DNA from 4 places in the Oceanobacter sp. 5_MG-2023 genome. Region 3 is predicted to be linked to each of the others. Evidence: predicted binding sites of a transcription regulator. Region 3 holds the regulator's gene; each other region holds the start of a gene.
The links. The regulator FNR, encoded in region 3, switches genes on or off when oxygen is low (the NO sensors DNR and NnrR bind a similar motif). The targets are predictions, from matches to a motif close to TTGATNTANATCAA.

Region 1: a site for FNR is predicted at 1,729-1,742, ahead of ccoM (cytochrome c oxidase subunit CcoM). Genes of this name have one in related genera too.
Region 2: a site for FNR is predicted at 1,628-1,641, ahead of Q4551_RS03625 (YdcH family protein). Genes of this name have one in related genera too.
Region 4: a site for FNR is predicted at 1,431-1,444, ahead of rutA (pyrimidine utilization protein A). Genes of this name have one in related genera too.

The regions. Positions count from the first base shown of each region.
Region 1 covers NZ_JAUORS010000006.1:109,801-112,901, reverse strand. Annotated here, with positions in the region: gene Q4551_RS05975 (glycosyltransferase family 1 protein) at 1-1,003, shown strand, start outside; gene Q4551_RS05970 (hypothetical protein) at 1,046-1,348, shown strand; gene ccoM (cytochrome c oxidase subunit CcoM) at 1,870-1,989, shown strand; gene Q4551_RS05960 (septal ring lytic transglycosylase RlpA family protein) at 2,108-2,878, opposite strand; gene mltB (lytic murein transglycosylase B) at 2,875-3,101, opposite strand, start outside.
Region 2 covers NZ_JAUORS010000003.1:142,719-145,819, forward strand. Annotated here, with positions in the region: gene Q4551_RS03615 (MotA/TolQ/ExbB proton channel family protein) at 1-433, shown strand, start outside; partial or broken gene tadA (tRNA adenosine(34) deaminase TadA) at 544-1,029, shown strand; gene Q4551_RS03625 (YdcH family protein) at 1,324-1,575, opposite strand; RNA gene ssrA (transfer-messenger RNA) at 1,927-2,284, opposite strand; gene smpB (SsrA-binding protein SmpB) at 2,497-2,979, opposite strand.
Region 3 covers NZ_JAUORS010000020.1:60,306-63,406, forward strand. Annotated here, with positions in the region: gene ccoS (cbb3-type cytochrome oxidase assembly protein CcoS) at 1-157, shown strand, start outside; gene Q4551_RS13125 (sulfite exporter TauE/SafE family protein) at 154-810, shown strand; gene fnr (fumarate/nitrate reduction transcriptional regulator Fnr) at 974-1,753, shown strand; gene ttcA (tRNA 2-thiocytidine(32) synthetase TtcA) at 1,968-2,819, shown strand; gene greB (transcription elongation factor GreB) at 2,884-3,101, shown strand, end outside.
Region 4 covers NZ_JAUORS010000029.1:23,325-26,425, reverse strand. Annotated here, with positions in the region: gene rutR (HTH-type transcriptional regulator RutR) at 575-1,270, opposite strand; gene rutA (pyrimidine utilization protein A) at 1,552-2,643, shown strand; gene rutB (pyrimidine utilization protein B) at 2,640-3,101, shown strand, end outside.

The sequences.
Region 1 (3,101 bases), on a different contig from region 3:
CCGTGGTTTGACCATTCCAATGTACCCGGATTTACAGATTGGCTGGCCAGCCCGGGGAGATATTCGGGCGGCCTGGGATCGCTTTCAGCCGGAATTTGTCTTTATTGCCACCGAAGGCCCGCTGGGCAACTCGGCATTGAATTTGGCCACCGAGCGCGGCATTCCGGTGTTGAGTGCGTTTCATACCAACTTTCATCGTTACAGTAGTTATTATGGCTTGGGCTGGATTCGAACCCTGACGCTGAACTGGCTGCGCCGCTTCCATAACCGTACCGCCGGAACCCTGGTTCCTTCCGAAGAAGTCGCCGGGTTTTTATGTAAATCCAGCTTTCATAACGTTCAGGTATTGCCTCACGGGGTCAATTGTCATCTGTTCCATCCGCGGCGGCGTAGTATCAGTCTCAGGCAGTCCTGGCAGGTCAAGGACAGTGACCGGGTGATGCTGTATGTCGGACGTATTGCGGCAGAGAAAAATATCCCGCTCGCCATTGCGGCTTATGACCAGTTACGGGTGACCCGACCAGATCTGAAACTGGTGATGGTGGGGGATGGCCCGATGCGTGGTGATATTCAGGCCAGCCATCCCGATGTGATTTTTGCCGGCGTGCAAACGGGCGAGGCACTGGCCCGGCATTTTGCTTCCGCTGATCTGTTTGTCTTTCCCAGTGTCACGGAGACGTTTGGTCTGGTAACGCTGGAGGCCATGGCCAGTGGCTTGCCAGTGGCTGCATTTGATATGGCAGCTGCCCATATGCATATTCAGTCCGGTGTTAACGGTTCGTTGGCTCCGGTTGAAGAGAAGCCGGATATTGCCGAGCGGATGTTTGTCTCTGCCGCCGAGGCATTATTGGAGAGTGATCTGGTTGAGCAGGGCAAGGCGGCACGAGTGACGGCAGAACAGCTAAGCTGGGAGTGTGTGGCTGGTCAGTTTAGCCGTTATATAGATCGTGAGTTGGATCAGCCGATTGTTCAAATCGAAACAAAATACAAAACAATGGTATGAGCGTTGCAGTAAAATCCCTAGTACCAACTTGGGGGGAACCACATGGTTGAATTCAACCGCAACAATATCGCACTACTACAAAAAATAAAGCGATTAGCGAAAGATGAGCAGGGCTGCATAATTCACTATGATTCGCCTTCCTTGGAAGATGACCTCAGAACCCTTGTAAAAAGCGGCGTGAGCCATGATTTACTTGAGATGATTGAGATGTTTTTGCCGACCCAGGCACCAAAAACCAAGCCGATTATGGACAGAACGTACCGCGGTGCGACGGCCATGATTGATGATCGGGAGCGGATCGGGCCGTCTACCCGGGTCTATCGGGGGCGAATTATCTCTAATTAGTTTGTTATCAATGTGTTGTTTTTTGGTGCGATATTGAACTCGTTTTGAAAAATCTGTGAATTGCTGGTGCAGATGACCTGAATTAACCTTGCAGTGGCGTTCGGTAATCCAGAAAGATAACGATCAATAAGCATGACAGACAGCACCTTGTGCAAGGATGCCACGCAAGACCTGTCATTTTTCAGCAGCCAGCGCCTGTGGGCGCTGGTTTGCTCGACCCTAATAAGATCTTTGGGAAACAGGGATCTTCGTCCGGATAACGTCCCTGCCCCTGTTTCTGCCGGTGATGACCTGATCATCGGAATAACCGTCTCCCTGAAATCCTGCCTCCTGTTTCAGCGCAATAAGCAAGCCAGCCAATAACTGATCTTATGTCGCTTTTGATGCATATCAAGCGTAGCAACGGTTATAAAGAGCGGCTGAAAAACGGCTTGATGTGAGTCAATTTGACACAGGTGTGGACTGTTACATTGCCCTCAACACGTCAAACGCAAGACCGACTAAGAGTGAGGAATCCCACTATGTTTATGGACGAAGTTGTTTTTGCCGGATTAGTGATTGTCGGACTGACCTGCGTATTTTTTGTAGGTGTATATGCGGCTATCCGTAAGGACATCAAAAAACACGGCTCTGGAGAATAAGAGCCGGTTTTATTATTTTCTGCGCTGAGTACCCTTGCCTCGGGCCCGACCAGTTTGGTCGTGGCCCTTTTTTTTGTGGCTTGTGATCTGCTGCGCGTGACGGCAATGTGAATGGTGCTCAGTCGAGTTGATGAGCACCGAGTATGACGGGGTTGTTGATCTGCAGGTTTTCCAACCTGATCAGCAAGTCCTGCAAGGGCTCTCCTTCCGGTACCGGGCCGATACGTACCTTATGGAGTGGTTTGCCATTCAGATTGCCCTGATGTACCTCCACAGGCCACGACAGTGGCTTCAGCGCCTGACTCAGGCTTTGCTGCTGCCGCCTGGCGTTGGACTGGTCGGACAGGGCTGACACCTGTATCCAGTGTACCTTGTCGGGGTAAGGCTGGGTCAGCAGTTCGACCGTGACCGGGGCGGTGCCGGATACATCCAGGCCCACTTTGTGGGCAGCGGCATACGACAGGTCAATAATACGGCCTTCATGAAATGGCCCGCGATCATTGACCCGTACCACCACACTTTTGCCGTTGTCTTGACGGGTTACCCGCACATAGCTGGGTAACGGCAAGGTTTTGTGGGCCGCGGTAAATTGATAAACATCGTAAATTTCACCGTTGGAGGTAGCGTGGCCATGGAATTTCATGCCGTACCAGGAGGCGATGCCTGTCTGCCGGAATGACGTTGGTTGATCCAGTACTTGATAGCGTTGTCCCAGCACCTGATACGTTGGGCCGTTACCCGTCACACTGAGTGGTTCCCGTGTGGGGGTGGGCTCCTCTATGGTGGATAAATCCGGTGGTTCTGGAGGACTGAAGTCTTCCTTGTGCTGGTAACGCGAGCTGCAGGCGCTGAGTAGCAGCGCCATGATCAGCCAAAAGCCGGTCTTCACTGTTTCAGCGCCTCACTCAACTGATAAACCGCCATGGCATACAGACGGCTATGGTTATAGCGGGTAATCACGTAATAGTTATAGTGGGCCAGCCAGAACTCGGCTCCTTGCTTGCCAATCAGTTTGACCAGGCTGGCAGGGTCTTCGGCATTTGCTGGCTCGATGGTGGAAACTCCCATGGCTGCCAGTTTTGCGACAGTCCATTTGGGCTTCAGGTTGTCAT
Region 2 (3,101 bases), on a different contig from region 3:
ACTCTGGGCGTACCTGATCGAACGCACCTTGTATGTGGTGGCAGTGCATCCGGCCCGATGCGCCATTGCACAGCAGGAATGGTGTTCCCGTTCTTGTAAACACAGCTGGATCTCTCGACAGATTCATCAGGAACTGCTGGCCAGTTTGACGATGGGGCTGGATGCAGGATTCACTACTATCCGGATGTTTATTGTTATTTGTCCTCTACTGGGTTTACTGGGGACGGTCACAGGCATGATTGAAGTATTTGATGTCATGGTGCAACTCGGTGCCGGTAGCCCCAAACCCATGGCGGCTGGTATTTCCAAAGCCATCTTGTCAACGGTTGCCGGTATGGTGGGCGCGATCACAGGCTTGCTGGCACAAACCGTCTTGAGGCGGATTATTGAACACGAAAAACGGCGCATCAAAACGGTACTGGCTTTCGATTAGGCAGTGGGTATCATGCTGCCTGTTTTAACAGTACAGACGCCAAACCATGGGTTTAATAACCGTCGTGAGAGAAATAACAGCCGCAGGCAAAATCAGTGAGTCATAGGCCGATGTCATCACAATCGCTGATCAGCAGTGATGAAGAAGCCATGACCCTGGCGCTGGCCTTGGCGCAAACCGCTGCTGACGATGGTGAAGTACCGGTCGGTGCCGTGGTTGTGCTGCATGGTCAGGTGATTGGTCGTGGACGTAATCGCCAGATTACCGATCTTGACCCCAGTGCCCATGCCGAAATGCTGGCAATACGCGAAGCTGCCGCCACCATTGGTAATTACCGGCTCAGTGGTGCTTGCCTGTACGTTACCCTGGAACCCTGTACCATGTGTTATGGCTTGTTGGTTCACAGTCGTATCGAACGTCTGGTGTATGGGGCATCTGAACCGAAATCCGGTGCAGTTCACAGCGCCATACCGTTAGCCGCTAATCCTGTCTTTAACCATACCTTCCAGATTGAGAGTGGTGTGATGGCGGCAGAGTGTGGCCAGATGTTGTCGGCTTTCTTTGCTGCACGGCGAGCGGCGCGCAAACGCCTGAAAGCGCTTGCCCGACAACCGGACACTTCCGACACTCCCATTCAAGAGGAACCGGATGCATCGGACCATCATGCAGGCAAGCCGTCAGGCTGCGATGCTGGCGGAGAGACGGCTTGTTAAGTTAAAGTGCATTTGGGCGTTATTTATAAAGCGCGCAGCTACAGGTATCAGCAAAAGCCTGCCATCCGGTATTTTGGATCTGGTTTGGGGTTACCATCAAAAACGCCCCGCAAGAGCGAGGCGTTAGTCGGAGACTGAGAGATACGTCAGTCAGAGTCGGGGAGCGGGCCAGCACTATCAGGCGTTATCAACGGCCTGATTCAGCATGGTGTAAAGCTCATCTTTCAGTGCAACACGACGCACCTTCAGCGTTTCAAGACGTTCATCAGAAGCAGCTTCTTTTTGTTCTTCTATATGGCGTATTTCCTTGTCCAGCACATCGTATTCTTCGAACAGCTTGGCGAAATGACGGTCATTCATCTTCAAATCACGAATCTGTTCACTCAACTCTGGAAAATCGTGGTGCAGGTCATGGGCTTCTATCGGCATGTAAATCTCCTTGGTGACTGCATTCAGAATAACGCCGGCCAGTAAGGCAGTCTTGATACAGGTCAGATTCAAAGACAATGGCTATGCTGCGTGGAAGGCTATTGCAATCGTGAAATCACAAGCATGAGCCGGAGATCTGATGCTTGGGCTTGTATTGCCTTTTTCTGGTTGGCTGATCCACACAAACTCTTTCCGTAGGGGTTATATTTTGTGCAAACTGCTTAGCTCTGAATAAGGTGTTTGGCAGTGGTCATTCTTTATCGTAAAGGCTCTGGGCCTTCCATATGGGACCTGTAGCGTGGGGTACAGGCAATAAAAAACCCCAACTGATAACAGTTGGGGTTTCGTATTTGGTGGAGATGGCGGGAGTTGAACCCGCGTCCGCCAATCCTCCACTAGGAGATCTACATGCTTAGCCGTCTCTATTCATTTAGTTCGTCACGGCCCGAGGGGCAGGGCGTTCAGAACGAGCTCGATTGGTTTTAACTCTTCAACTCCGAGCGAAGCATCCAAGCGATCCTATAGGGCTTAGCCCTCGTCCCCCTGTTATAGGCACCGGGGTTCAGAGGTAAGCTGCAATTAAGCAGCTAGTGCGTAGTTTTCGTCGTTTGCGACTATATAAATGTAAAACGTTTGATTTACGAGATCGTCTTACCCTCTCGGCATGCACCACTAGCTTTGTAATCAACGTCGAATCCGGATCATCCCCAAAATCGGTGTTGTTCAGGCTTGTGAGCCCAGGGCAACAGCCCTTCTGTCCAGTCAGAAACTTAGAGGCTTTTTTATCGGCCAGGTTCCCTTGCGGGTAATGTTCTGACTGTTGTGGCAACGCAGTATTTCGCGTAGCCAGAGCGGAACTATACGTCTATCCGAGGGTTTTGCCAAGTACCTATCGAACCAGTACCTGGAAAACAGGATAAATCAGCGTACCGAGTGTTTCATGATGCGTTCTTTTTGTTTGGCCCAGTCGCGGTCCTTGCTGGCGGCGCGTTTGTCGTGGGACTGTTTGCCTTTGGCCAGGGCGATTTCGGCCTTGACGCGATGGCCTTTCCAGTAAAGGGCGGTGCAGACGCAGGTATAGCCTTTGGCCAGTACTTTTTGCTCCAGCCGTTCGATTTCTCGGGCGTGGAGCAGCAGTTTGCGCTCTCGTCTGGGTTCCGCAATGATGTGGCTGGATGCCTGGTTCAGCGGCGTAATCAGTGCGCCGGTGAGCCACACTTCGCCTTTGTGGAAGGTGACGTATGAATCCAGTAGCTGGCACTTGCCTTCTCGCAGTGCTTTGACTTCCCAGCCGCTGAGCATCACTCCAGCTTCTTGCTTGTCTTCAAGGAAATAGTCATGGCGAGCCCGTTTGTTCAAGGCGATGGTCGAGCTGGCGGCTTTTGGCTTTTTTTTGGTACTCATACTGTCAACAGGAATGTCTCTGGGCGGTGTGGGACTTGTCTGGTCGGATGCTGTGGCATCAGCGTCTGTTTTTGATGTTGTTCTCAACTTGATACAGCTGAAGAATTTTTAACAATACAGCC
Region 3 (3,101 bases):
TTTCTGGGCAGTGCGCAGCGGCCAGTTTGATGATATGGAATCTCCGGCTCACAGAATTCTCTTTGATGACGATGACGATCCCGCAAGCACCCATCCCACAGCAACCGACACAACACCAGCACCCCATACCACGGCAACCGATAAAAACCCATTGTGATTGAACCACTCTCCCTGTTAACCGCCCTGTTGCTGGGCCTGTTTGGCTCCAGTCACTGCCTGGTAATGTGTGGCGGCATTGCCGCCGCCATTGGCACCCGCTCACAACAACAACCGCTACTGACAGCACTGGCTTTTAACAGCGGTCGTATCACCAGTTACGCCTTTGCCGGCCTGCTCGTCTCGCTGCTTGGCTTATGGCTACAACAACTGAATGATGTACTGATGCTGGCATTACGTACACTGGCCGCCATACTGCTGGTGCTGATGGGGCTCTACGTTGCCCGCTGGGCAAGCTGGCTCACCCGTATCGAACAAGTTGGCCAATATCTATGGCAAAGGCTGCAGCCTGCTACCCGCCCCTTGATGACACAATATTCGATCAGCAGTCGCTTTCGCCTTGGACTGCTATGGGGCTGGCTCCCTTGCGGACTGGTATACAGCACTTTGAGCTGGGTCGCCGCCAATGGTGATCCCCTCAAAGGGGCACTGACCATGTTCTGCTTTGGCCTTGGCACACTGCCTGCCCTGTTCGCCAGTGGCCTCGCCGCCACCAGCCTGAGCCGATTACTCAGTCACAGCCTTAGCCGTATCATTGCCGGACTGTTACTGATTGGTTACGGCGTTTGGACTGCAGCAGCCATCTGGTTATAGTAGCCAGGGTCGTTATTGATCAGCGACTGATCATCCGTTGACAATACCTTGACTCAATACCTTGACCAATGTCTTGACAGCCACTCGTCGAGCTAAGACCATACGAAAATTAATGGAACACGGTTCTTCCCTACATAACGGAAAACCCGACACGGTGAGCTCAATGAAAACAAACCAAGCTGCACAGCCTGCGCACCCTCCCTTGCGCGGTAATCAACCCCACTGCCAGACTTGCTCCCTGAACGCACTGTGTCTGCCACTCTCGCTCAGTGACACAGATATGGAGCGACTGGACGATATCATTCGCCGTGGCCGACCCATTCAAAAAGGCCAGCTGTTATTCCAGCAAGGGGATGAATTCCAGTCCGTGTTTGCGGTACGTACCGGTGCCCTGAAAACCTACACCCTGGCCAGTAATGGCGAAGAACAGATCACTGGCTTTCATCTCGCCAGCGAACTGATTGGTCTGGCCGGTTACGATGCCGGTGATTACCCTCTCACCGCCAAAGCGCTGGAAACCACCACCGTCTGTGAAATTCCGGTTCATCAGCTGGAAAACCTGACCGACGAACTCCCCGACCTGCGCAAACAGTTGATGCGCACCATGGGCAACGAAATTCGTCACGACCAGAACATGATGTTGCTGTTGAGCAAAAAGAACGCCGAAGAACGTGTAGCCTCGTTTTTGCTGGATATCTCCAACCGTTACGCTCGACGCGGTTTCAGTGCCACCCACTTCCGCCTGCCCATGTCGCGGGTCGACATCAGCAACTACCTTGGCCTCGCGGTAGAAACCATCAGTCGGGTATTCACCCGTTTCCAGAAAAATGCCCTGATCGAAACCCAGAGCAAGGAAATCATCGTTCTGGACATGAACAGCCTGTATGAAATGGCCGGACTGAACCCACAAATTGAATGTGACGAGAAAACGCCAGCGGAATAATCCCGCACAGCGTGCCGTTACCCTTCTCAGCGGTAACGGCAAAAACCCCTTATATCCTTGTTTCTGTGCCCAGTTTCATCCCTGAACCCGCTAACCGGCCACCGCGTTGTTATTGGCTGGCAACAGTTACTGACGCCAGCCAATCTATTCGCTAGAATTCGCCGCCTGATTTTTAGCCAGTGTTCCGCCCCAGAATGCTCAGGAGTTTTCCAGCATGACCGCCGATGTCATTGATCGCAAAGCACGCACCGAATTCAACAAACTTCATAAACGTTTGCGCCGAAACGTTGGCAAGGCGATTGAAGACTATTGCATGATCGAAGAGGGTGACCGGATCATGGTATGCCTGTCGGGCGGCAAAGACTCCTACACCATGCTCGATATCCTGATCAGCCTGAAAAAAAGCGCCCCGGTCAACTTTGAGCTGATTGCCGTCAATATGGACCAGAAACAGCCTGGCTTCCCCGAACACGTGTTACCCGAGTATCTGGGCAAGCTGGATATTCCCTACCATATTGTTGAAAAAGACACGTACAGCGTGGTCATGGATCTGGTGCCGGAAGGAAAAACCACCTGCGGCCTGTGCTCCCGCCTGCGTCGCGGCACCCTCTACGGCTTTGCTGAAAAAATTGGTGCCAATAAAATCGCCCTGGGCCATCATCGCGACGACATCATTGAAACCTTATTCCTGAACATGTTTTACGGCGGCAAACTCAAAGCCATGCCACCCAAGCTGCTCAGCGACGATAAAAAGCACGTTCTGATCCGCCCGCTGGCCTACTGCAAGGAAAAAGACATCCAGGCTTATTCAACCGCCATGGAGTTCCCAATCATCCCTTGTAACCTGTGTGGCTCCCAGGACAACATGCAGCGCCAGAACATCAAGAATATGCTGACCGAATGGGAAAGGATACAACCAGGCCGCAGCGAGAATATCTTTGCTGCCATCTGCAATATCGCCCCCTCCCAGCTCGGCGATCTCAATCTGTTTGATTTTGTCAATTTGCAACAACAACAAGACCAGACGCACCTGGCCACCCGGCTCGATATCGTCACCATCGATTAAAGGCGCGTCCCGGCCCCTGGGCAGCTCCTCACCAGACAGTGCACCCAACCTTCAAGGGAGAACCATGGATACCAATATCATCACCCCTGAGGGGTATGCAGAGCTGGAGCAGGAGCTGGATTATCTCTGGCGAACTGAACGCCCGGAAGTCACCAAAAAAGTGACCTGGGCAGCGAGTCTGGGCGACCGTTCTGAAAATGCCGACTATCAGTACAACAAAAAACGGCTGCGAGAGATTGACCGCCGGGTGCGCTATCTCAGAAAACGGCTGGACGCTGTACG
Region 4 (3,101 bases), on a different contig from region 3:
CAGGTACTGATTTGATCAGTTACCTGATCTGAAGAATCCGCAGGCGATACCAATCGCCCACCGTTTCCGAACAAAGAAACAAAAGCAGCAACTATGCCAACAAGAAATTTATGTTAGATAACAATGATTTATGTCTTTTTTGATACTTAGTTTTTATCAAATGGTCTGAATTAGAGCACTCGGTTTGTGCGGGAGGCCCGAAAACAGGGCGAGATAATCGTGACTTTGGCAGGAGTTCAGAAGATCGGGATAAATAACCCTTTAAAAATAAAGGTTAATGGGTAAAAAACAGCCAATGGGAATAATAGAAAGGCATTGTGACACCGGTATTATGGGCATGGATGCCTTGGAATTGGCAGCACAAACGGCCATGAAAATAACCAGCAAGACACAGTTGCCACTTTGATCCATATCATTGATTTATAAAAAGTTATCCATTAGGCAATAAGGAAAAACAGCCAAGGCAGAAGCGCAGTGACGGCATGCTGTCTGACCCATATGGGTTTTGGGTCAGACTCTGCACCGTGATTGGACAGGGCAAGGATAAAAGGAGACAGCGGGATCTTGGCTGGTCTCAGGGGCGTGGACAGATCCCTTGCAGCACCAGCATTTTGAGATTGGCGAGGGTTTCCGCAAAAAAGTCGGGATCATCCAGGGTGTGACCCGCCACGGCTTCTACCTGTACGCGGAAGTCGGCGTAATGCTGTGTGGTTGCCCACAGGGAAAAAATCAGATGATGCGGTTCTATCGGGGCCAGTTTGCCCGCTTCTATCCAGGCATTAATCACCGCGACCCGGGATTCGACGGTGTCCCGCAGGGAAGAGCTCAGCTCATTCAGCAATAGAGGGGCACCTTGAATCATTTCCAGACAAAACAGGCGGGACTCTGCCGGATGATCCCGTGACAGCTCCAGCTTGACCTGAAGATAGGCGCCAATGGCTTCCACCGGGTCCTGTTCGATGTGGAACTCCTGCAAGGGCCGCAACCAGATATCCATCAACTGACGCAATACATTCAGGTACAGATCTTCTTTGGAGGCGAAGTAATACAGTAGGTTGGTTTTGGATACATCGGCCTGGCTGGCCACTTTATCGAGGCTGGTACCGTGCAGGCCATAGCGTGAAAACACATCCAGAGCAGCGTCCATAATAGCGGCTCGTTTGGTTTCCATCAGGCGTTTGCGCCTGCTCAAGGTTGCTTCACTCGGGACCCGGCTACGGGCTTTCGGCTTCTTTGCGGGCGTTGCCGTCCGCTGTATCTGCTTGTTCACTCTGCTTACCGTTTGTTCCTTGGTTGCCGCATTCTACCCCATTGTGCTGCCTGCAGCTCAAGCGCTTGATTTGTGCCCCAATTCGGACCGGAGCGCACAAACCAAGTGCTCTAAATCAGACTATTTGGTCTGAACTAAAACACAAAAAATAACTAAGTAATTGATATATATCAACAATATCAAAATGGCACACTTGATGCTTTGGTCTTATTACAGCCAAGCCGCAAAGCAACATAACAGGCGCCAAGGCAAATCTATTACCAAACCCTGAGGGCAGAGCAATGAATGTAGGCATCTTCATACCTATCGGCAACAACGGTTGGCTGATCTCCAAGAACGCTCCGCAGTACATGCCAACGTTTGACCTGAACAAGACCATCGTCCAGCGCGCCGAGCATTATGGCTTTGAATTTGCTCTGTCGATGATCAAGTTGCGCGGCTTCGGTGGCGAGACCGAATTCTGGGAACACAACATGGAATCGTTCACGCTGATGGCCGGTCTGGCTGCCGTGACCGACAAGATCCAGCTGTTTGCTACCGCCGCAACCCTGACCATTCCGCCAGCCATTGTGGCACGTATGGCCTCAACGATTGATTCCATTTCCCACGGCCGCTTTGGCGTTAACCTGGTTACTGGCTGGCAGAAGCCGGAGTACTCGCAAATGGGGTTGTGGCCTGGTGATGAGTTCTTCGCCAATCGTTACGACTACCTCAGTGAATACGCCACGGTATTGCGCGACCTGTGGACAACCGGCACGTGCGATATGAAAGGCGAGTACTTCCAGATGGACGACTGCCGCGTCAGCCCCAAACCCCAGGCCGACATGAAAATTATCTGCGCTGGCCAGAGTGAAGCGGGAATGGCCTTTACCGCCAAATACGCCGACTACAACTTCTGTTTTGGTAAAGGGGTCAACACGCCAAAAGCCTTTGCTCCAACGGTTGAGCGACTGGAAAAAGCCACCGCCGACAGTGGCCGGGATGTGACCTCCGTGGCGCTGTTTATGGTGATTGCTGCGGATACCGACGACGAAGCCCGCGCCCGTTGGGAATCCTATAAAGACGGTGTCGACGAAGAAGCCGTTGCCTGGCTTGGTCAGCAAGGGGCCGCCGATACCAAATCCAAAGGCGATACCAATATTCGCCAGATGGCCGACCCGACGTCTGCGGTCAATATCAACATGGGCACGCTGGTGGGTTCGTTTGCAACCGTCGCCGGCATGCTCGATGAAATTGCTGAAATCCCCGCCACCAGTGGTGTGATGCTGACGTTTGATGATTTTGTTCAGGGCATCGAAGATTTTGGCCAGAAGATTCAGCCATTAATGAAAAGCCGCAAACACGTTGTGGATATGTTGGAGAATGCGTCATGAGCAGTATTGATAATCCGGTTGTGGGTTATGCCCCCGACCAGCAAGGTGATGTCAGCATGGTGCTGCCCGCCAGCCCGGAATCGTTGGCAATCAACGTCAAAGAAACGGCGCTGATTGTGGTCGATATGCAGAACGCCTATTCCACCAAGGGCGGTTATCTCGACCTGGCCGGTTTTGATGTGTCGACCACCGGGCCGGTGATTGAATCCATCACCAAAGCCATCAAGGCCGCCCGTGCGGCGGGTGTGCAAGTGGTGTTCTTCCAGAACGGCTGGGATGCGGAATACACCGAAGCCGGCGGCCCTGGCTCGCCTAACTGGCACAAGTCCAACGCTCTGAAAGCGATCCGCAAGAACCCGGAACTGATGGGCACGTTGCTGGCCAAGGGCACCTGGGATTACGATCTGGTGGATGAACTCAAGCCTCTGCCCGGCGATCTGGTGATACCCAAACCACGT